DNA from 2 places in the Tumebacillus amylolyticus genome. Region 1 is predicted to be linked to the other one. Evidence: riboswitches for the same ligand, from Rfam matches in the RefSeq annotation. Region 1 holds a riboswitch; the other holds the start of a gene.
The links. Region 1 has a riboswitch for FMN ahead of JJB07_RS07425 (DMT family transporter). Riboswitches for the same ligand answer to the same signal wherever they lie in the genome.
Positions count from the first base shown of each region.

Region 2: another riboswitch for FMN. It lies ahead of ribD (bifunctional diaminohydroxyphosphoribosylaminopyrimidine deaminase/5-amino-6-(5-phosphoribosylamino)uracil reductase RibD); the one in region 1 lies ahead of JJB07_RS07425 (DMT family transporter).

Region 1 is NZ_JAEQNB010000002.1:111,313-122,617, forward strand. Features, by position in the region: gene JJB07_RS07420 (SPL family radical SAM protein) at 631-1,449, opposite strand; gene JJB07_RS07425 (DMT family transporter) at 1,446-2,396, opposite strand; FMN riboswitch at 2,560-2,721, opposite strand; gene JJB07_RS07430 (MBL fold metallo-hydrolase) at 2,774-3,742, opposite strand; gene JJB07_RS07435 (DUF4064 domain-containing protein) at 3,853-4,194, opposite strand; gene JJB07_RS07440 (hypothetical protein) at 4,293-4,439, opposite strand; gene JJB07_RS07445 (hypothetical protein) at 4,544-4,711, shown strand; gene JJB07_RS07450 (hypothetical protein) at 4,764-4,970, opposite strand; gene JJB07_RS07455 (AMP-dependent synthetase/ligase) at 5,172-6,947, shown strand; gene JJB07_RS07460 (MFS transporter) at 7,048-8,268, shown strand; gene galE (UDP-glucose 4-epimerase GalE) at 8,318-9,295, opposite strand; gene galU (UTP--glucose-1-phosphate uridylyltransferase GalU) at 9,298-10,176, opposite strand; gene pepF (oligoendopeptidase F) at 10,318-11,305, opposite strand, start outside.
Region 2 is NZ_JAEQNB010000004.1:96,415-107,719, forward strand. Features, by position in the region: gene lysA (diaminopimelate decarboxylase) at 1-1,252, shown strand, start outside; gene JJB07_RS13270 (hypothetical protein) at 1,340-1,477, shown strand; gene JJB07_RS13275 (lamin tail domain-containing protein) at 1,529-3,826, opposite strand; gene JJB07_RS13280 (D-alanyl-D-alanine carboxypeptidase family protein) at 3,983-5,212, opposite strand; gene JJB07_RS13285 (TrkH family potassium uptake protein) at 5,379-6,722, shown strand; FMN riboswitch at 6,775-6,935, shown strand; gene ribD (bifunctional diaminohydroxyphosphoribosylaminopyrimidine deaminase/5-amino-6-(5-phosphoribosylamino)uracil reductase RibD) at 7,089-8,186, shown strand; gene JJB07_RS13295 (riboflavin synthase) at 8,187-8,849, shown strand; gene ribB (3,4-dihydroxy-2-butanone-4-phosphate synthase) at 8,863-9,951, shown strand; gene ribH (6,7-dimethyl-8-ribityllumazine synthase) at 9,975-10,439, shown strand; gene JJB07_RS13310 (MDR family MFS transporter) at 10,606-11,305, shown strand, end outside.

The DNA of each region.
Region 1 (11,305 bases):
CACAGGACCGAGGCTTTTTTTCAATTTATCATCATCGGCCCTTTGTGCATCGTCGAGAGCATCATAAAGACCATCCGGATCATGAAACAGATCGTAAAACTCAGAAGGTAATACCCTAGCACTTTTAACGGTTTTACAGGTTCGGGGCAGAGCCAGAGGGCAAACACGAGGCACACAACATTCTCGGGGAAGAACTCCCAGATATAACCCGGATTCGTCGGCACCCATTTTTTATAGAGATGCAAAAAGGAGTCTTGGATGACGGCGGAACCAAACAGCACTCCAAAGAGAACAGAAGACCCTATCAAGCGAAACATGTGACTCGTTTTTATTGGACTCACCACCTCAATCAAAATCTTTCGTTATGCTTGCAAATCCCTACTGTCACAATGTAATTCTTCACCAACTGAGATATCCTTCTGCGATCTGGGCTAAATCTTACGCCGTGAACTCAATCATCGTTAGGTAAGCCAACCTGCAAAATAAAATTAAAGTCTTCATTAAAACCGTACTATCACATCGTATCTGATAAACCGGAAAATTGGAAGATATTTACGCATAAAAAAATTCTGAAACGATGGTGTACGTACCCCAAGCGTTTCAGAATTCTGATCATTCAACTCTTTGCACTTACGGGAGAAAGCCCTGTTGGCTGACCAGCACCTTCTCTGCCGGGAGCACTTCACGCAGGCGTTCCACCACGCGCAAGTACGCATCCGGCTCATACCACTCTTGCAGCCCGTTCGCTTCATACAGCTCGGGAATCCCCAGACGTTCCGTTCGCTTGCCTCCGCTGCCGTCACCGAGGCGGTAGTCATCGACACAGACTCGATCCACCACGTCAGCCAACACGTCTGCAAACCCCTCCGTGCTCGGTAAAAACGGAGCCACCGTCGCTTGCGCCGGGACTCCGGCCTCCACGATCCGGCGCAAGGCGTTCAGCCGTGCGGGAATCGGAGGTGCTTTGGGCGCAAACAGGCGGCGGATGTCTTCACGGTCGGTCTCCACCGTCATCGAGATGCGAATGCGGTTCCCAAAGCGTTGGAACAACTCGACATCCCTTGCCACCAAAGGGCTCCTCGTCTGCACGAACAGAAAGTCGGGGAGATTCTCCGCCATCACTTCCAACAGCGACCTCGTCACTTCGGCTTGCTTTTCCACAGGCTGATACGGGTCGGTCGCGGAGGACATGAAGATCGTGACCGGGCCTTTTTTTCGAGCCTTCGCCAGTTCTTTTTTCAACAGCTCCGCCGCCCCCTGCTTCACGTCCACCCAACTCCCCCACTCCTGCTTGCGAAAAAGAGCGACAGGCATCCGGCGAACGTAGCAGTAGGAGCAGGCGTAGCTGCATCCTGTATAGGGATTCAGCGTGTGCGAATACCCTTCGAGAAATCCGGAGCCCGCATTGAGCAGGGACTTCGGCGTTTTTTCATGAATGTCAGGCTTCATCGACGGTCTTGCAAACGCGCAATCTGGAACACGACCACCCAGACCACGGCAAACCCGATGAACTGCCCGAGGGTGAAACCTTGCTTGAGGAACAGCCAGTTCAGCGTCAGACCGGCCGCCGGAAACGCAAGTTCAGCAAGCGTCGCGTAGGACGCCGGCGTCTTCGAGAGGCCGCGGTAGTACAGCAAGAGCGAGATCAGGCCCGGAAGCAGGGCTTGCAGCAAGATCATGCCGAACACCAGCAGCGTGCCGAAATTGCTCCACATGCTGATGTGGTTCACGCCTTCCGTACCGTTGAGTGCCACCAGCAATGCCAACAGCGGAAGAGCAAACAGGAAGCGTGCCCCCGTCACCGTTTCAAAACTCATCTTGTTCAAAAGCAGACGACCCATCACGGTCGAACCGCCCCAGAGCACGGCCGCCCCGATGGCAAAGACGGAAGCCAACATTTCATTTGCCCCTTGGTTTCCATACGGCATCGCGAAGCCGAACGTCAGCAGGTAGGTTCCCGCCAGCGCGATCAGCACATACCAGCCAAACCCGCGAGTCAATCGCTCCCCGAGCACGACCCGAGCGAGCAGGAACACGAACACGGGTTGCAGCTTCTGCAACAGCAGGACGACGCTGGCATTGCCCAGCCCGAACGCCGCTGTGAACAACACGGTCGCGAGCGCCGATCCGCCCCATGAGATGAAGAGGATCGCCCCCCACTCCTTCAAAGACAAGCCCCGCAATTGCTTGCGGTTGATCCAAAGCACCGGAATGGCGTAGACCGCCAGCAACAGATGCTCCAACAACACGATCTGCGTCGCGCTCAGATAGCTCAGCAACGGCTGGCGCAAAACGGAGTCGGTGCCCCAGAGGGCCGCTCCCAACGCGATCAGCCAGACGCCGTTCCACCCGGTTACGAGATTGACCCCGGTCATACGGGGCGCACTTGCATTCACCTTACTCAATTCAAAAACCTCCTTCGGAAATTTTCGAACTGAACCAAACACCCTCCGCCCAAAAAAGAGACCCTGAACGCCACATGGGCGGTCAGGGTCTTTTTTGGATAGCAAAAGAGACCTTCCGATGGTGCGCAAATTTCGCGCAGTGGCGGAAAGACTCAGTTACCTTCTTCCATCCGGACTGTACCGTCGGCCTTGGGATTGCACCAAGTCAGTCCCGCTTGACGAAGTTTGAACAACGTCAAGCGGGAGTCGCGGGCTGAGACCCACACGGGGGGTCATCACCGCCGGTCGGGAATTTCACCCTGCCCCGAAGGTATTTATTCAATTCAAAAATCATCGTACAACGATCGGGATTGTCTGTCAATCCGATTTTATCGTACACACTCTTCGGCAACCGAATACCGCCAGAGCCCGCCGTCATCTTCGACTTTCAACTTTCCGTCGTGCACCAGCCAATCGAGATGGCCGACCGTCTCGGAGATGATCAGCGGAAGTTGTTCGAGATGGCGCGGGAACATCGTGAGCGTGATCTCGATGCCGGTGTTGATTCCCGAGCGCACCACATCCAGAACCTTCTCCGCTCGGCGCTCCATGTTCAGCAGACGCTCGGCGATCAGTTCCTTGTGCCCTCTGACTTCTCCGCCGTGCCCGGCGTATCCGACCTCCCAATCCAGCGCTTGCACTTTGCGAAGCGCTTCTTGGTACAGCATCAGCATCCGCGGACGTTCCCCGCCCCGACGAATCGGCGGTTCCAGAAACGCATTCGACGAGATGTGCTTGATCAGATGGTCGCCGAGCACCATCACACCGCCCTGCTCGTCATACAGCGAGATGTGGTCCAACGCATGACCCGGCGTGTACAGCACTTCATACTCCTCGTGCCCCGGCACACGGTCGCCCTCTTGCAACTCGACGTCCACATGCCCGACTCCGACATAATCGAGGTAGTCGAACACCTGCCCCAACGCTTTGTCCTTTTGCTCCTCGTTCAACCCAAGCCCTCGGTACAGGCCCAGATAAAACTCCCGACGCGCGTCTTCGAACTCCGGATTGCGCGAAATCTGCGGCCCCGTGAACGGATGTGCCAGGACTTTCGCACGACTTCGTTTCACCAAGTTCTCCACCAGCCCGACATGGTCGCAGTGGTAGTGCGTCAACAAAATCTGGTCGAGGTCCTCCACCCGCACTCCGACGTTCTGCAGGCCCGCGTCGAGCGCTTCCTGCGCCTCTTGCGTCAACGGTCCGGTATCCACCAGCGTCAAGCAATCTCGGCCTTTCAGCAAATACACGTTGATGTTGCCCACCGGAAACGGCGTGGGAATTGGGATCTTATGCAGCAACTCGGCTCACACTCCTTGACTCCCATCGTTTATACCGAACAGTCGGTAGATATTTCGATTATAAAAAAAAGACCCCCGTTCGAAAAGGGGTCTTTTTTCCTGAACTCTCCTTAGGCGACTGCGCCCTTGCCTTTGCGAGCGAAGCCCATGATCCCCGCGATGAGGAACAGAATCGCCGGCACGGTGTAGAAGAACGAGATGCAGATGAAGCCGACGACCGCCGCGATGAGCATGAACAGCGAGCCGAGCTTCGTGCTTTTCTTGACGATCCCCGCCCCGACGATGCCCAGCACGGAGACCGCGATGGCGATCCAAGAAGCTGTGGAAACCGTTCCGCTTCCGTCCACCTGCAGCGACGCTGCCACACTGCCGAGCAAGACGCCGGAGAACCCGCACAAAATCCCGACAATACCACCGATAAGTCCCATAACAAATTCCGCCGTTCTCTTCATCGCCTATCACCCCTTCGTCTTTTGCGCCCCTGACGAGAAAGCGCATCCAACGCCATGATATGTGTGAAGAAACGGCGACATTCCACTTGACTTGGAGCTTATCGTTTGCCGGGAGAAGTGTTGGACGAGAGATTGGAAAACTGGAAAGCTCGGAAGATGGTGGCCATGATTCCTTTGTTCGCTGTGCCTGTGAGGAAGATGACGAACAGCAAGAGGAACGCGATCACATAAAAGAAGATTTTCATGAGCTACCCACCTCCGCTCGCTTAGGTTTCCCCAAAGCAGGGCACAGTAACACTCGAAGCACGCACGCGTGAGAGGTCTTTTGAGATTCGTGGGAGGTGTTGCCGTGAGCGATGTCAACCTGGATACCCTCGGAATCAAGGAGATTCAAGCGCTGGCCAAAGAACTTCGCATCCACCCTTCGTACAAAGTCGGCGGCTTGCGCGTCCGCAAGAACAAAGCGGAGCTCCTGCGCGACATCCGCAAATCGTACCAATCGGACGACGAAGGGTAAAAAAGAGACGGCACTCCTATCGAGGAGTTGCCGTCTTTTTTTGTGATCGCATCTATAGATTGACGTTATACGTTCCTGTCTCTCCGCTTTCCAAGAGGCGCTTGGTCTGAATCAGCGCTTTTCTCTGCTCCTCGGTAAGCCCCGAGTCGATCAGGTCTTGCTCCGTCAGTTGCGCCCCTTTGGCTCCGTGCAAGCGCACGAGGGTTCGCAATACGTGCGGGGTGATGATCTCGATCAATTCCGATCGCGAAAACCGCATGGGTCCTCACTCCTTTCGCTTTTTCCATCGTAACATAAAAACTTTTTTCGACAAATGAAGGAGTTTTCACACTATTTGACGAACTGGTCAGTATAAAAACGGACAATTTCGTCATGTGGACAAACACGCGACACGTACACTAGAAGCACCTGTACCTGTTCGCCTTTTTTTAGATTTCAGAACCTTACAGGAGGTGTCGCTATGTCGAACCTGCTCTCTCTCGTCCACCACTCGGTCGAGAAATACCCCGATCATACCGCCTTGATGTGGAAACAAAACGGAACGTACCAAACGCTGAACTATCGCGCCTTCTGGGATCGCATCCAAGGAGTTGCCCACGCCTTGCAAGAGCTCGGCGTCAAACCCGGCAGCAAAGTTGCGATCCTGTCGAACAACTGTCCGGCTTGGACGATCGCCGACATCGGGATCATGATGTGCGGAGGAGTCACCACTCCGATCTACCCGACCAGCACCGCAGCGCAAATTGAGTACATCTTGCAGAATGCCGACGTGGAAGCCGTCCTCGTGGAAACGGACGCCTTGGGAGAACGAGTTCGCTCGGTCGCAACGGAAGCTCTGCACTCGATCATCGTGTTCCATCCGACCGCCACGCCGGAACATCCGGGGATGCTGACATTTGACGCGGTGCTTCAACGCGGCCTGCAATTGCTGGGCAAAAAAGGCCCGCAGACCGAATGGAAGTCGATCTCCGACGAAGAGCTCGCGACGATCGTCCACACGTCCGGCACGACCGGCAATCCCAAGGGCGTGATGCTCACGCACGGCAACTTGTTCGCCAACGTCGACGGATGCCGCGAATATCTGCCGACGTTCCCGACCGACGTTGCGTTGTCCTACTTGCCGCTTTCGCATATCTTCGAGCGGACGTGCGGGCAGTTTACGATGCTGACCAACGGCGCAACGTTCGCGTATTGCGAAGGACTTCCGCACATCACCACCAACTTGATGGAAGTGAAGCCGACCGTCATGACCTCGGTGCCGCGCTTGTTTGAAAAAATCTACGACGGCGTCATGAACACCGTGCGCGAAGGGTCGAAGGGCAAGCAAAGAATTTTCCGCCTCGCGATGAAAGTCGGCAAGCAACAGATTACCGCTCCGACCTTCTCGTCGAAACTTTTGCATCCGTTGCTCGACAAACTGGTGTTCAAAACGATCCGTGATCGCATGGGCGGCAACATCCGCTTGCTCGTCTCGGGCGGTGCAGCTCTGTCTCCCACGGTCGGTGAATTCCTGAAAATCGCCGGACTCGACGTCTGCGAAGGCTACGGTCTGACGGAAACCTCGCCTGTCATCGCGACCAATCCGGTCACCGACTTGCGCATCGGAACTGTCGGCAAACCGCTGTCCAACCTCGATGTGAAGATCGGCTCCGACGGCGAAGTGCTCGCCAAAGGTCCGTCCGTGATGATCGGCTACTACAAAAACCCGGAAGCAACCCGAGAAGTGTTCACCGAGGACGGCTACTTCATGACGGGCGACATCGGCGAATTCGTGGACGGCTACCTGCGCATCGTCGAGCGCAAGAAAAACATCATCGTCCTCGCCACCGGCAAAAACGTCGCTCCGTTCCCGATTGAATCGGCGATCACGCGCTCGCCGTACATCTCGCAAGCGATTCTGATCGGCGACAAACGCAAGTACGTGTCCGCCCTGCTCGTGCCGGACTTTATCAATCTCGAAAAGTTTGCGGCGGAGAATTCTCTGAACCTACCAACCGTTCAGTTGATTGAACATCCCGCGGTGAAAGCGCTTTTTGAAAACGAACTCAAAACGCAACTGATCGACTTCGCCAACTTCGAACGCCCGAAAAAATTCTCGATCCTGCCCGCCGAACTCACCCTCGAATCGGGTGAACTCACGCCGTCGCTCAAAGTGCGCATGCACGTCCTCCAACAGCGCTACGCCCGGGAGATCGCAGCGATGTACGAGGAAACGCCGGAAGTCGCGGCGATTTAACTTCCGAATTTTTGAAAAAAACCGCTCAGCACCCTTACGGGGCCGAGCGGTTTTTTGCTAGAATGGATTCATCTGTTTTTGCACATCACAAGGAGGTCTCATGCTCTCTTATTTTCAATCCCTGTTGCGTCTGCCACGAGCTGTGCACTTTTATCTGATCTCGGAGATGGTCTTCGGGGTCGCAATCGGCATGGCGGTCATTTTCAATTTTCATTACTTAGCACTGGGCTTTAACGCGCAGGTGATCGGGATCGCGACGGCGTGCAACTCGATTGTGACGGCGTTGTGTTCCTACCCGGCGGGCATCTTCACCGACCGCTTCGGTGCGAAAAAAGCGATGGCGCTCGGCGTCGCCGTCGCCACCCTCGGCTATATCGCCATCCCGCTGGCTTCCACGCCCCTTCAATTGTATCTGGCGCAGGTGTTGCTCGCGGTGGGAACTGCGTTCATTATCTCCTGCGAGTTTCCGTACATCATGAGCCTGTGCGAGCGCAAGGAGGACGAGACGACCGCTTTCAACTTGCTGATCGCCGCGTTCACGTTGACGCTTGCCGTCGGCAACATTCTCGGTACGCATCTGCCGTCGATCATGCCGATGGGCAGCACGATGTACCAGTCCACGATGTTTCTCGTCGCCCTGCTGTTTGCCATCATGTTCGTCATGCGCTTGTTTCTCCCCGCGCAGTCGGATCGCATCGCCAAGGAGAAGCAAGCGGAGGAGAAACGGACTTCGTGGAAAGTCGTTCCCTCCCGCCAAGTTCTGCTCTACGTCATCTATGCGACGCTTGCCGGGATGACGTTCGCGCTGATTCAACCGTTGGAGAACGTCATCATGAAGGAGAGATTTCATCTCTCCGACGACATCATCGGCTATCTGGTTGCGTTCAACTCGTTCCTGAGTTTCCTCACGTCGCTGACATCGCCCTATCTCATGCAGACCGCCAAGCGCAGATGGTTCCTCTATCTCGGGTTCGGCGGGCACATGCTCGGTCAATTGCTGATGGGACTGACCGTTCCATTCTACGCGTATGCGCCGTTCCTGCTCGCGCGCGGGGTCGGTTCGCTCACGGTCAATGCCTTTGTAGATGCGTCGATGATGAAAGCTACGAAACTTGAGGAACGAGGTTTGCACTCCGGCCTGCGCAACCTCTTCCGTTCGTTCGCCGCATCGGGTGCCACCGCACTCTCCGGCTTCATCATCGCCGGCGGGGACTACCAGACGCCGTACTTCCTCGCGTTTTTGCTTGTGGCCGTGCAGATGGCGTTCTTCATGGTCTCGATTCGCCATCAATTGCGCGAAGATTTGCAAGAGAGTTTTTAGATGGACAAAAAAAGCTGACCTCCGACTTGGTGCGGAGGTCAGCTTTTTTTCAACAGGAGAGTTGGCTGTGCCAGTTCCACGCAGACGTGATCAACGTTTCGAGATCGCTGTGCTTGGCGGTGAAGCCGAGGTCTGCGGCGATCTTGTCCACTTGTGCGACCAGTACGTCCGGGTCGCCCTCACGGCGCGGTGCCAAAATCGTCGGAATTTCACGCCCTGTGATTCGGCGGGCCGCTTCTACGATTTCAAGCACGGAGTAGCCCTGTCCGGTTCCGACGTTGTAGGAGCCGCTCGGCTTGCCGTTCTCCAACGCTTGCAGGGCGCGGGCATGCGCGTCTGCCAAGTCTCGTACATGGATGTAATCGCGGACGCAGGTGCCGTCCGGCGTGTTGTAGTCGTTGCCAAAGATCGAAAGAGACTCACGCTGTCCGAGCGCCGTCTGCAAGACCAGCGGAATCAAGTGCGTCTCCGGATCGTGCGCTTCGCCGATTCGTGCGTCTTCGGAAGCACCGGCTGCATTGAAATACCGCAGGGCGACCCACTTGAGGCCGTGCAGCGTGTCCATCATCTGCAAATATTGTTCAATGAACAATTTCGAGAGACCGTACGGGTTGATCGGATGTGTCGGAGAGTCCTCCGGGATCGGAACTTGGGTCGGAAGTCCGTAGACGGCCGCCGTCGAGGAGAACACGAGTTGTTTCACACCGTTGTCAACCAGCGCATGCACGAAGAGCTGGGACTTGACGGTGTTGGCTTCGAGGTACTTTGTGGGAAACTTCATCGACTCGCCGACGAGCGACAGGGCGGCGAAATGCACCGCCGCCGTGATGCGGTGTTTTTTTACAATCTCGGTGATCAGAGCTGCGTCGGAGATGTCTCCTTCATAAAAATGCGGCGTAAGCACCGCGCCACGGTGCCCCGTCTGCAAATTGTCGAGCACGACAACTTCGTGCCCCTGTTCCATAAGATGGCGGACGGTGTGGCTTCCGATGTAGCCAGCACCGCCTGTCACGAGAATGGCCGTCATGCTCATCGTCCTCCTTCGCGGACCGTCAGGCTTTCTGCGAGACGCAAGATGTGCTCTTGCAGACGCGGACGGATGTCGTCTCGGCGCAGGGCGAATTCAAGAGACGCTTCGAGATAGCCCGCGTGGTCGCCGATGTCGTAGCGCTTGCCTTGGACGGTGAAGGCTTTCATTTTTTCCGTGGCGTTCAGGACGTTGAGCGCGTCGGTCAATTGAATTTCGCCGCCCTTGCCCGGTTCGGTGTGTTCGAGAATCGGGAAAATATCCGGCGTCAGCACGTAGCGACCGATGACCGCCAAGTTGGACGGCGCTTGTTCGCGCGCCGGTTTCTCGACGATTTGGTCGATGAGGCCTTCCGTGTGGGAGACGATTCCGTACTTGTGAACGTCGCTCCAATCGACTTCCTGTACGGCGACTACCGGGCGGGCATGTCGGTGGTAGAGATCGACCATCGATTGCAGGGCCGACGGTTCGGAATGGATGATGTCGTCCCCGAGCAAGACGGCGAACGGCTCGTCTCCGATGAAGTGGCGGGCGCAGAGAATCGCGTGACCGAGTCCGAGCGGTTCCTTTTGACGAATGTAATGAATGTCGGCGAGGTTGGCGGTCGACTTGACGATTTCGAGCAAGTCATGCTTGCCTTTCTCTTCCAAGAAGCTTTCCAGTTCGCCTGACTTGTCGAAATAGTCTTCGATGGCGCGTTTGTTGCGTCCGGTGACGATGAGAATGCTTTCAATGCCGGATGCAACTGCTTCTTCTACGATATATTGAATCGCCGGTTTGTCGACGATCGGCATCATTTCTTTGGGAAGTGCTTTGGTCGCCGGAAGAAAGCGGGTGCCAAGCCCGGCGGCCGGGATGATCGCTTTGCGGATTTTGGTCATGGGGCGTTCCTCCTCTTTGTATGGTGAGAATACCTCTTACCAGCGAGAAAATCAATAGAGAGTGGGTCAATTTGGAAAATCTGCTGGGTGCAAAAAAGCGTCCGGCCCTCGTCGGGACCAGACGCTTTTTGTTCACAAATCCTACTTCTCCAGCAAGTTCTCCAACTCTTCCAATCTCTCGCGGAACACGCTCAGCGCGTCGACGATCGGTTTCGGCGAAGACATGTCGACGCCGGCCCCTTTCAAGAGATCGATCGGGTCTTGCGAAGAACCGCCGCGCAAGAAGTTCAGGTAGCGCTCGACAGCCGGAGCACCCTCCGTGCGAATCTGCTTGGACAGCGCCATCGCCGCAGCGAAGCCCGTTGCGTACTTGTACACGTAGAACGCGTTGTAGAAGTGCGGGATGCGCGACCATTCGTTTTTCAACTCATCGTCGAGCACCAGTGCCGGGCCGTAGTAGTCGGCGTTCAACTGGCCGTAGTAGTCGCGCATGATGTCGGCGGTCAACGGCTCGCCTCCTTCGACTTTCTCGTGCGCAAACTTCTCGAACTCCGCAAACATCGTCTGACGGAACATCGTTTGACGGAACTGCTCCAAGGAGTGGTTCAGCAGGTACGCCCGTTCCTTTTTGTCGGTCGTTTCTTCGAGCAGTTTCTCAAGCAGCAGGTTCTCGTTGAGCGTCGACGCCACTTCTGCGACGAAGATCTTGTAGTTGCCGTACACGAACGGCTGGGTTTGGTGCGTGTAGTACGAATGCAGAGAGTGACCCAACTCATGCACCAGCGTGAACAGGTCATCCAGCGTATCGGTGTAGTTCAGCAGGATGTACGGGTTGGACGTATACGTCCCCCACGAGTACGCCCCGCTGCGCTTGCCAACGTTCGGGTAGATGTCGATCCACTTGTCGGAAAACGCTTTCTGCACGGTGTTCACATACTCTTCACCAAGCGGTTCCAACGCGTCGAGCGACATGCTCTTCGCTTTTTCGTACGGCATCTTCATGTCGACCGATTCCACCATCGGCAAGAACAGGTCGTAGTAGTGCAGTTCCGGGACGTTCAGCACTTTTTTGCGCAGTTCCATATAGCGATGCATCGCGTCGTGGTTGTCGCGAACCGCTTTGATCAAG
Region 2 (11,305 bases), on a different contig from region 1:
CGGAACCCCTTTGTATGTGTTCGACGAGCAGTTGATGCGCGAGACGATGCGTGCCTACAAGTCTGCTTGGGACGCTACCGGTCTGCGTTATGAAGTCGCCTATGCATCGAAGGCGTTCTGCACGTTGGCGATGTGCCGCATCGTGGCGGAAGAGGGGTTGGCGCTCGACGTCGTGTCGGGCGGCGAACTGCATACCGCGCTGAAAGCGAACTTCCCGTCGGAGCGCATCCATTTCCACGGGAACAACAAGACCCCGGACGAAATTGAACAGGCGTTGAACGCGGGCATCGGAGCGTTCGTCGTCGACAACTTCCATGAACTTGCGCTGCTCGGCGCTTTGGCGGTCGAGAAGGGCGTCGTCGCCGACATTTTGCTTCGTCTGTCTCCCGGGGTTGAAGTTCATACGCATGAGTACATCTCGACCGGTCAAGAGGATTCGAAGTTCGGGTTCGATCTGCAGAGCGGGGCGGCACAGCAAGCGATTCAGCTCTCCCTGCAGACCAAGGGCGTTCGTTTGGTCGGGTTGCACTCGCACATCGGGTCGCAGATCTTTGAAACGGAAGGCTTTAAGCATGCGATCGACATCGTGGGGAATCTGTTCGCCCAAGCGGTGAAGGAATGGGGCGCGAAAGACCTCTCCGTTCTGAACGTAGGCGGCGGCTTTGGCATTCGCTACACCGAAGGCGATACCCCGCTCCAAGTTCAACAGTACATCGAAGCGATTGCGGAAGGCGTGAAAGCAACGTTTGACTCTCTGGGTCTTGCACATCCGGAAGTGGTCATCGAGCCGGGCCGATCCATCGTCGGCAATGCAGGTACAACGCTGTACACCGTCGGTTCCTCCAAGAACATCCCGGGCGTGCGCAAGTACGTGTCGGTGAACGGCGGAATGTCTGACAACCCGCGTCCGGCGCTGTACCAAGCGGTCTACGAAGCGATGCTCGCCAACCGTGCGACCGAAGAACCGACCGAAGTCGTCTCGATTGCGGGCAAAGCGTGTGAATCGGGCGACATGCTGATTTGGGACGCGAAGCTTCCGGAGGTACAAGCGGGGGATATCCTCGCGGTTTCTTGCACCGGCGCTTACAACTACAGCATGGCGTCCAACTACAACCGCATCGCTCGTCCGGCGGTCGTGTTCGTGCAAAACGGAGTCGCGGATGTCGTCGTCAAGCGCGAAAGCTTCGATGACCTCGTGTCGCTCGACGTCGTCCCAGCGCGGTTGATGGACGGAGTTTTGAGCCAGTCGTAGGGGAAGTAACGCTTCCGATGTGGACAGGCGCGGAGGGCAAGTCCTTTCTCCCAGGCATAGGATAGCTTGAGAGGAGGGATGACTACGATGGCAACTCTCTTGTTGTTCTTGCCGCGTTTGTTCACATTCTTTGGAACGTTTCGGAGTTTCTACGGGTTTATCAGTCCGTTTTGGCCGGCAATCTCCGGAATGTTTGGTGGTCGTCGGGTAGCTGCGAAAGCGTAACGAGAATACAAAAGAGCACCGAGGAATCGGTGCTCTTTTTGTGTACCTGCGTTACTTTTTCGGATTCGGAGTCGTGACCGACCAATCGGTTGACGTGTTGGTATCAACAGTCGGGTTGGTGCGGGAGAGAACTTGACCCGTGCCGGTGGCAAGACCCCAGCCGGATACGTAGTTCATCCATGCCACTTCGTCTACGGCGGTGCCGGACGCGTTTTTCAGATACAGGTCGTCGCCGGTGTTGGTCAGTGTCAAGCTCAGACCGGAGACGTCAAGGCCAAAGCCTTTGAACGAAGTAAATGCGGTGCTGTCCTTGCCGACCATGAGGAAGCTGTGCGCCGGGACCACGGTGCCGGACGGGATCGTGAAGGAACCGGACTTGTTGCTGAGTTTGTAGCCGGAGAGATCGACGGAGACGTTGTTTTTGTTGTAAAGCTCTACGTATTCTTTGGTCGCGTCAGAGCCGTTGGTGTCATAATCGACCTCGGAGATGACGACGTTCGAAGTGCCTTTGGTTTCGTCCGGGCTCCAATTTTGCATGCCGGCCGTCCAGTCATACCAGAACAATTGCTCGTAGTACGCGTTGACTTCGGTGTTGTCGATGATCACGCCTGCTTCGCGGTTGTTCTCCGGCGAAGATTCCGACCAGTTGATCGAAGAGACGAGGGTTTTTTTGCTGTCGACGAGCACGCCTTTGTTGTGGACTTTTTCAAGTCCCAGCGTTTTCAAATCGATCAGTTTCGCTTGCATGTCGAGGTGTTCGGAGGCTGCGATGTCGTTCACGTATTGAACGGTGTACGTGTTGTCACGCGGATCGGTCGTGTCCAAGAACGCAGAGTCGAGCAAGATGCGAACTTTGACGCCACGGCGAGCGGCGTTGATGCATTCTTCCAGATAGAGGTCCGGGGTGGTCGTCGTGCTGCCGGTCGACGGCGTGCCCCAGAATTTGTGAGCGTAGAGCTGTTCAACGAGCAGGCTCTGGGTGGCCGACTTCGCGAGACCGAGGATCGAGTTGTTTTGCAAGAACGTGCTGTCCGGAGCGAAAATCGGACTCGCGGTGAACTCGCCGTTGATCGGCTTGTTCTTGAAGTTGCCTTTGTACGTCGAAGTCGGGGTGGAAGTGTCCGCCACGAAGCCGGCCGTCGGCGCACCCCATTTGGTGCTGGATGCCGTGTACGGGAACGAGTCCTTGGCGTTGACGTTCCAGTCACCGTTGAACGTTGTGGAGTAGAACGACGCGACGCTTGCGTTGTTCATGATAATCCCCCAGCCGCGGTTCCCGTAGTTGGTGTTGAACGGAAGGCTGGAAGCGGCGAAGTTCTCGGATTGAACCATGACGCGGTTGCCGTCGATGATCGCGTACTTCGCATGGTCGAATCGGTAGCGCTTGAACGCACCGATGGTGGTGTCGTTGATGATGAAGCGCACTTGGCCGCCTGCGCCGACGATTTGCTGGGCGACGTACTTGCCTTGGTCGACGAGGCCGCCGACCGGAGCACCTTCGAGGAAGACGCGGACTTTGACACCGCGCTTGACGGCGTTGGTGATCGCGTCCATCAGTTGCGTTGCTTGGAATTCGTAGACATTGAGATCAATGGATGTCGTCGCACTGTTCAGCAAGCTCACGACGGTATTGAACCCGTTGTCAGGCGAAGAGTACGGTTGTACACTTCCTGCAAACGTGTAGGTCGGGGCTCCATAGCGCGATTGACCGGCTGCGTAGACACGCAAATGCTTCCAGTCGGCCGCCGTGTTGCTTTCCGGATACAGTTGGGACGTTTCATCTTTCTCACGAACGTAGATTTCGCCGGCTCCGACAACCGGAACGCCGCTACCCGACCAACCGGTCGTTGTGGTACCCGTGCCATAAGCCATCGTGTCCACGTTGGCGCCGCTTGCGTTGTACAAGTAGATGACGCTGCCCGCATTGGCGATGGCGGGAGCGGACCCGGTGACGGTCATTTGAGGGACGGTGGAGTCGGTGTCAGCCCCGTATTCGAAGTTGGCGGGGAACAGCATCTCCGTTTTGAAGTTTGCAGCTTGCTTGGTGACGTATACAGTTTGTCCCGCGGAGAGCGAGGTTCCGGTGGGGAAGCTCAATTTCGCGGTGGAGGTCCCGATCTGGAGATACCAACCGGCGAGGGAGATCGAACTGGCCGTAGGGTTGGTGATGGCGATGTATTCTTCCGGTTCGTTGGTTTCGTTGGTGTCCGAATAGACTTCTGTGATCAGCGGGGTATTGACGGCAGCCGCGTGGGTGCGAGTTGTCGGCAGAAGTCCTGCGATAAGCCCCGCAGACAACAGCGCGGTCATCAACGTGCGGGACATGCGAAGTTTACGAGTTGTAAACAAGTGGAGCACCATCCTTTATGAGGTTTATAGGAATATCACGAATGATTCACATTCATTCTACTTCATTGTTCGTATTCAATGCAATTGGAAATTTTCTTTTTTCTGAAAAAAAGCCCTGCGACGAGTGGCGCAGGGCTTCCTTTTTTGTCCATAAATTTAGTTTCCATCATAGGTTACGGTTGATTTCCGGGTTCGGCGAATGCGTCGTTGCCACATCCAGAACGCGAGTGCGGCGAACACGGCCGCTCCGAGAGCGAGGTAGCCGAATGTTCGTGTTTTGAGCTGACTGGTCGGAAGTGTCGGGGAGAGGACGTCTTGAGGCGAGAACAAATCTGCAGAAACGACCGATTGGTCGTCCAAGTGGAATTCAACTCGCCCGACTTTCGAACCCTTGGGAAAAGGAGCCGCGGGAACCGAGAGGTGAACGGACGGCTCTTTTTTGGCTGTGGACGTCTTGGGGGTTGTGCCGTAGACGTCTTGGTGCAGAATGGCCGGGACCTTGGTGCCATTGACTTCGAACGTCGCGAGGGAATCGCCCGCGTGCGCGAGTCGTTGCGTGGTGAAATGGTCGAAGCCGTAGTCGAGCAGTTGCGTAGTTTCCAGTCGAATGGTCTGTTTCAACTGAACGCCCATCACGACCGCCATCACTTCGCGGTCGCCGCGTTTGGCAGATGCGATCATCGTCTGCTGGGCTTGGTCGGTGAATCCGGTCTTGACGCCCGTGACTCCGTCGTAGTTCCAGAGCATCGGATTGATGTTGACGAGACGGGATTCCCAGGCTTGGCCGTGCCAGTCGTAATATTGGGTGGAGACAATTTCCCGAAATTTTGAATTTTTCATCGCATAATTGGCGATCAAGGCCATATCGTACGGCGTGGTATAGTGATTGTCATCGTGAAGTCCGTTGGGAGTGACGAAGTGCGTGTGGGTTGCGCCGAGTTCCTTGGCTTTCGCGTTCATCATCTCGGCAAATTTCGGGACGGAGCCCCCGATGTGTTCGGCGATGGCGACGGCTGCGTCATTGCCGGAGTTCAGCATGAGGCCGTAGAGCATCTGTTCCAAGGGCTCCTGTTCGCCGACTTCGAGGTAGACGCGATTGCCCTCTTGGTTTCGGGCGAGTTCCGAGGTGGTGACCATGTCCTGGAGACCGCCTTTTTCCAGAGCGAGGATACAGGTCATAACTTTCGTGATCGAAGCGGGGAAGGCTTGAATGTCTTTATGATCATCAAATAACACTTGACCGGATTGCATGTCGAGGACGACCGCGCCCTTGGCGGTCAATCCGGTCGGAGTCTCATCACTTGCGTTTGCTTGGGGAATACTAGTTGAGGACACCAGACCGATCAGGAGTCCGACGGTGAGGCACCAGGTCCAAACTTTTTTCATTCGCTCACACTCCACCGGTTGAGAATCATGTCGCTATGTTTGAGCCATCTCTTATTGTAGTACACGATATTGACCAATGCAAAGTTAGTAATTTACAGGAAGTGCTTGCTAGACTTGCGAATCCCATGTAAAATCTTCCTGTTACAGATACATAGGGGGTAGAACAATGCAAAAGACGAAGAAATGGCGTTTCTTCACCCCTGCGCGGGTATTGGTCATCGGGTTTGCAGGCCTGATCTTAGTTGGGGCGATCTTGCTCTCGTTGCCAATCGCGTCGCAAAGCGGCGAAAGTCTGCGCTTTCTCGATGCTTTGGTCGAGGCGACGTCTGCCGTCTGCGTCACCGGGTTGATCGTCGTGGACACGGGCACCTATTTTAATCATTTTGGTCAGATCGTCCTCATCTCGTTGATTCAAATCGGGGGCTTGGGATTCATGACCCTCGCGACGTTCATAACGATTATGACAGGGCGCAAGATCGGGTTGAAGGAACGGTTGTTGCTCCAAGAGGCGCTCAACGTCTCGACGCTGGAAGGGTTGATCCGTCTGGCGCGCAACGTCGTGTTGATCACGATGGGGATTGAGTTGGTGTTTGCCGGTATCTTGGCGACTCGTTTTTCATTCGACATGCCGTTGGGACGTGCGATCTATTACGGTGTGTTTCACTCGATATCGGCGTTTTGCAACGCGGGGTTTGATTTGTTTGGCGACTACAAGTCGATTTCTGACTATGTCGGCGACCCGACGGTCAACGTCTGCATCGGTTTCTTGATCATTCTCGGCGGTTTGGGATTCACGGTACTCGCCGACATGCCGCGTCTGTTTCGTCGGGAGCGGACGATGTTGCATACCAAGTTGGTCCTGATCACGACGGCGTTCTTGCTTGTGGTCGGTACGATTGGATACTATTTGTTTGAGAACGACAATCTGGGAACGATCGGCTCTTTCTCGGAAGGAACGAAGTGGCTGGCCTCGTTCTTCGCATCGGTAACCGCTCGTACAGCGGGGTATGCGTCGATTAATTATGAGACGATGACCCAGGGCGGTCTGCTCTGGTCGGTGATCTTGATGTTCATCGGGGCGAGCCCCGGTTCGACAGGGGGCGGGATCAAGACGGTCACGTCGTTTGTGATCATGCTCTATATCATCAACGTCATTTCGAACCGTGAGAATACGGTGGTGTTTGGCCGTCAAGTTGCACGGCAGACGATTTACAAGTCGTTGGTCATTTCGGTGATGGCCGTTTTGCTGGTTGTGTTCTCGACGATGATCTTGACGATTACAGAGCACGTCGATTTCCTGAGACTGCTGTTTGAAACGACATCGGCGTTTGCGACGGTCGGTCTGTCAACGAATTTGACCCCGACGTTGAGCGATCCGGGTCGCGTGTTGATCATCATCTTGATGTACATTGGACGTCTTGGCCCGCTGACCATTGCGGTGGCATTGGCCGCCCGTCAAGTGGACAAAGCCAACCTCAAGTATCCGGAAGGCAACTTGTACGTTGGGTAAGGTGGGTAGACGCATTGGGAAAGTAAGGCTATACTGAATACTGAACTCCATGTAGTTCCTTCAGGGTGTGGTGAGGCTTCGGCCAATTCCCAACCGGCGGTGATGCTCCTGTTCCTACAGGAGACGAGTCCGCGAGCCTGCAAGCTTGCTTGCGGTGCAGGATCTGGTGCGATTCCAGAACCGACGGTACAGTCCGGATGGGAGAAGGAATGTGTTTGGACGGCAGACGGGGAAGTGTACCCTTTTTTAGACAAGGGGGGAAGTCTGTCCGTACGCAACGCAATCAAGAGCCCTGAAGTCAGTTTTTTACTGATTTCAGGGCTTTTTTTATCTCATTGTTCTCTATAGAAGGGATGGATGTTCGCCATGACCGATGTACAGTACATGCAGATGGCGTTGGACCTCGCAGCTCAGGCGAAAGGGCAAACCAATCCGAATCCGCTGGTCGGCGCCGTACTCGTCAAGGACGGTCGTATCGTCGGTTTCGGTGCCCATCTGAAAGCGGGCGAGCCGCACGCAGAAGTACACGCGTTTCGAATGGCGGGCGAGCATGCGGAGGGCGCTACGTTGTACGTGACGCTGGAACCCTGCAGCCATCACGGCAAGACGCCGCCCTGTGCAGATCTTGTGATCTCGTCCAAAGTCAAAAAAGTCGTCGTCGCGATGACCGACCCGAATCCGCTGGTTGCCGGAAACGGGATCAACCGAATTCGTGCGCATGGGATCGAAGTGGAAGTCGGCGTGTTGGAATCGCAGGCGGTGGCGCTCAACGAGCGCTTTTTGCACAACATGCGCACGTCGAGACCGTTTGTCGTGATCAAAACCGCGATGACACTCGATGGCAAAATTGCGGCGCATACGGGCGACTCCCGCTGGATCACCGGCCCGGACGCTCGCGTCGCCGTGCATCAACTGCGAAACGAAGTCGACGGCATCCTCGTCGGGATCGGCACCGTCCGTGCAGACGATCCTGAATTGACGACTCGAATGCCTGAGGGCGGAGGCAAGCATCCGACTCGGATCATCCTCGACTCCTCGTTGCAAATCGAGGAGACGGCGAAAGTTCTGGACACAAGCATCGCTCCGACTTGGATCATCACGTCCGGGGGAGCGGATGCGGAAAAAAGTGCCCGCCTGCGTGCGCGCGGCGTGCAGATTTTGAAGTCTGCGCCGCACGATGTCGCCGCCGTGCTCGACCTGTTGTACGCAAACGGCATCACCCACTTGCTCGTCGAGGGCGGGGCGACGGTCAACGGCGCTTTTTTGCAAGCGGGGTTGATCGACAAAGTAATGGCCTTCATCGCGCCCAAGCTCATCGGAGGCGCAGGAGCGCCGACGCCGTATGCCGGAGCAGGTTTTGAAAAAATGTCGCAGGCCGTCACCCTGCGCGACATTTCCGTAACTACATATGGTGACGACATTTGTATCACCGGCTACCCGGTGTATGAAGGGGAGCAGCAGTAGATGTTCACTGGACTCGTTGAAGAGGTCGGGACGGTTGCGGAGATTCGCCCGTCCGGTCATGCGATTCATCTGAAAATCAAGTCTACGAAAGTTCTTGACGGCGTCGCGCTCGGCGACTCCATCGCAGTCAACGGCATCTGCCTGACCGTCACGGCGTTTGACAAGTCTTCGTTTACCGTCGATGTCGTGCCGGAGACGATGCGCCGGACCACGCTGCATGAACTGTCTGCCAACTCGCCGGTCAACTTGGAGCGGGCAATGCAGATGGGGGGTCGTTTTGGCGGGCACATCGTGTCGGGGCATATCGACGGCGTCGGACGGTTGGTCTCTCTCCAGGAAGAGGACATCGCCAAAGTCGTTCGTTTCTCGGCACCGCCGAACGTCTTGCGCTACGTCGTCGAGAAAGGTTCGATCACCATCGACGGCGTTTCGCTGACCGTCATGGACGTGGACAGCGAGTCATTTCGCATCTCGGTCATCCCGCATACGTGGATGATTACCGTCTTGCGGCATCGTCGGGTCGGGTCGACCGTCAATTTGGAAGTCGACATCATCGGCAAATACGTCGAGCGGCTGTTGGGGCCGCATCTGCCGGGAGCCAATTCCCAGAGCGAGAGTACCCGCCTGAGCCTTGACTTCCTGCGCAACAATGGATTCGCGTGAGGGGGAAATTCCCATGTTTCACACCATCGAAGAAGCGGTAGAAGACCTCAAGGCCGGCAAAGTCGTCATCGTCGTGGATGACGAAGATCGTGAGAACGAAGGCGACTTCATCGCGCTCGCCGACCGCACCACAGCGCAGACGATCAATTTCATGATCACACACGGCCGCGGACTCGTCTGCGTGCCGATTACGGAAGACCGTGCGGCGCAACTCGAGTTGCGTCCGATGGTTCATGTGAACACCGACCAGCACGGTACGGCGTTCACCGTCTCCGTCGATGCCAAGCATAGCACGACCACCGGCATCTCGGCACACGAGCGCTCGGCGACGGTGGCGGCGCTGATCGACGAAAATGTCGGCGGCAAAGACTTCAAGAAACCGGGCCACATCTTCCCGCTCATCGCCAAAAACGGCGGCGTGCTTCGCCGCCCCGGTCACACCGAAGCGGCGGTCGACTTGGCTCGACTGGCAGGCAGCTATCCGGCGGGTGTGATCTGCGAAGTGTTGAAAGCGGACGGCACGATGGCCCGCGTACCGGACCTCGCGTTGATCGCACAGGAATTCGATCTGAAGATGATCACCATCGCGGAGTTGATCGCGTACCGCAAGGACCGTGAGAAATTGGTCGAGCGCTCGGCGTCGACGAAGGTGGAAACCGACTCCGGCACGTTCGACCTGCATGTCTACACCAACTTGTTGGATGGACAAGAGCATCTCGCGTTCGTCAAGGGCGACATCGACTCCCAAGCACCGACCTTGGTGCGCGTGCGCAAGGAATGCCCGATGGGGGATATCTTCGGTTCGCATGCCTGCCAGTGCGGGACGCAATTACAAGCTGCGATGCGTGCGATTGAAGAGAACGGCAGCGGTGTGCTCCTGCACATCCGCAACACGTCGCAAGAGCGCAGTCTGGCGGCGAAAATCAAAGGGCAGGACATGGCAGATGCGCAAGACTACGGCATCGGCGCGCAAATTCTGCGCGACCTCGGCGTCAGCAAGATGCGCCTGCTCAGCAACAACCCTCGCAAATTTGCGGGGCTCTTGGGATACGGGCTCGAAATCGTCGAAACTGTACCGCTCAAGAAGCTCATTCAACTGTAATCACGAAGGGAGAACAACTTACAATGGCGAATTTCCTCGAAGGCAATCTGATTGGCACCGGCCTGCGCGTAGGCGTGGTCGTCGGTCGATTCAATGAATTTATCGGAAGCAAACTGCTCGGCGGTGCTCTTGACGCATTCAAGCGTCACGGGGTAGACGAAGATGCGGTGGATGTCGCGTGGGTACCCGGCGCATTTGAAATCCCGTTGATCGCACAAAAAATGTCCGCTTCCGGCAAGTACGACGCCGTCATCACTCTCGGCGCCGTCATCCGCGGGTCCACTCCGCACTTTGACTACGTCTGCAACGAAGCGGCCAAGGGCGTTTCCAAAGTCGCTCTTGACACCGGCGTACCGACGATCTTCGGCGTCCTGACCGTTGATTCGATCGAACAAGCCATCGAGCGTGCCGGCACCAAAGCGGGCAACAAAGGCTGGGAAGCTGCCGTCACCGCCATCGAGATGGCAAACCTCGGGAAACTGTTTTAATAAGAAAGAAGCCGTGCTCTCCTCATGAGGAGCACGGCTTTTTTTTGTGACTTCCAGTACAATCGCATATGGTAAATATACTAACCCACCTGTATACTGAGGGTAGTTCATCAAAATAGGGCACTCTACAGAGTGCGAACGTACCAGAAAGGGGATCTTCACTGGCATGCCAAACCAAACGAATCGCAAAGCGGTGTTGATCGCCGTGTTGCTTGCGAACTTCCTGTCAGCGATCGACGTGTCGATTGTGGGGACTGCGATGCCGACGATTATCGGGACGCTCGGGGGCTTGCCGATCATGTCGTGGGTGTTCTCGGCGTTCTTGCTCGCTTCAACCGTCACCGTGCCGATCTACGGCAAGCTCTCCGATCTCTTCGGGCGCAAGATCATCTTCATGCTCGGTGCGGCGTTCATCATCTTGGGCTCCGTTCTCTGCGCGATGGCAGGTTCCATGGAGCAGTTGATCATCTTCCGCGTTGTCCAAGGTCTCGGTGCCGGGGGCATCATGGCGGTGGCGACGACGATCATCGGCGACATCTTCACCGTGGAGGAGCGAGGCAAGTTCCAAGGGCTGCTCTCCAGCGTCTGGGGCATCTCCGCCATCATTGGGCCTTTGCTCGGCGGTCTGATCATCAAGTTTCTCTCGTGGGAGTGGGTCTTCTACATAAACGTCCCGTTCGGGATCATCGCGATGATCGTGCTGTTCGTCGCCCTCCACGAGAACATCGAGCGCAAAACACACAAAATCGACTATATCGGCTCGTTCACGCTGGCCGTCTCGATGACCACGTTGTTGCTGGCGCTTCTGAGCGGGGGGTCGCAGTATCCGTGGATGTCGATGCAGATCATGGGTCTGTTCGCGTTGG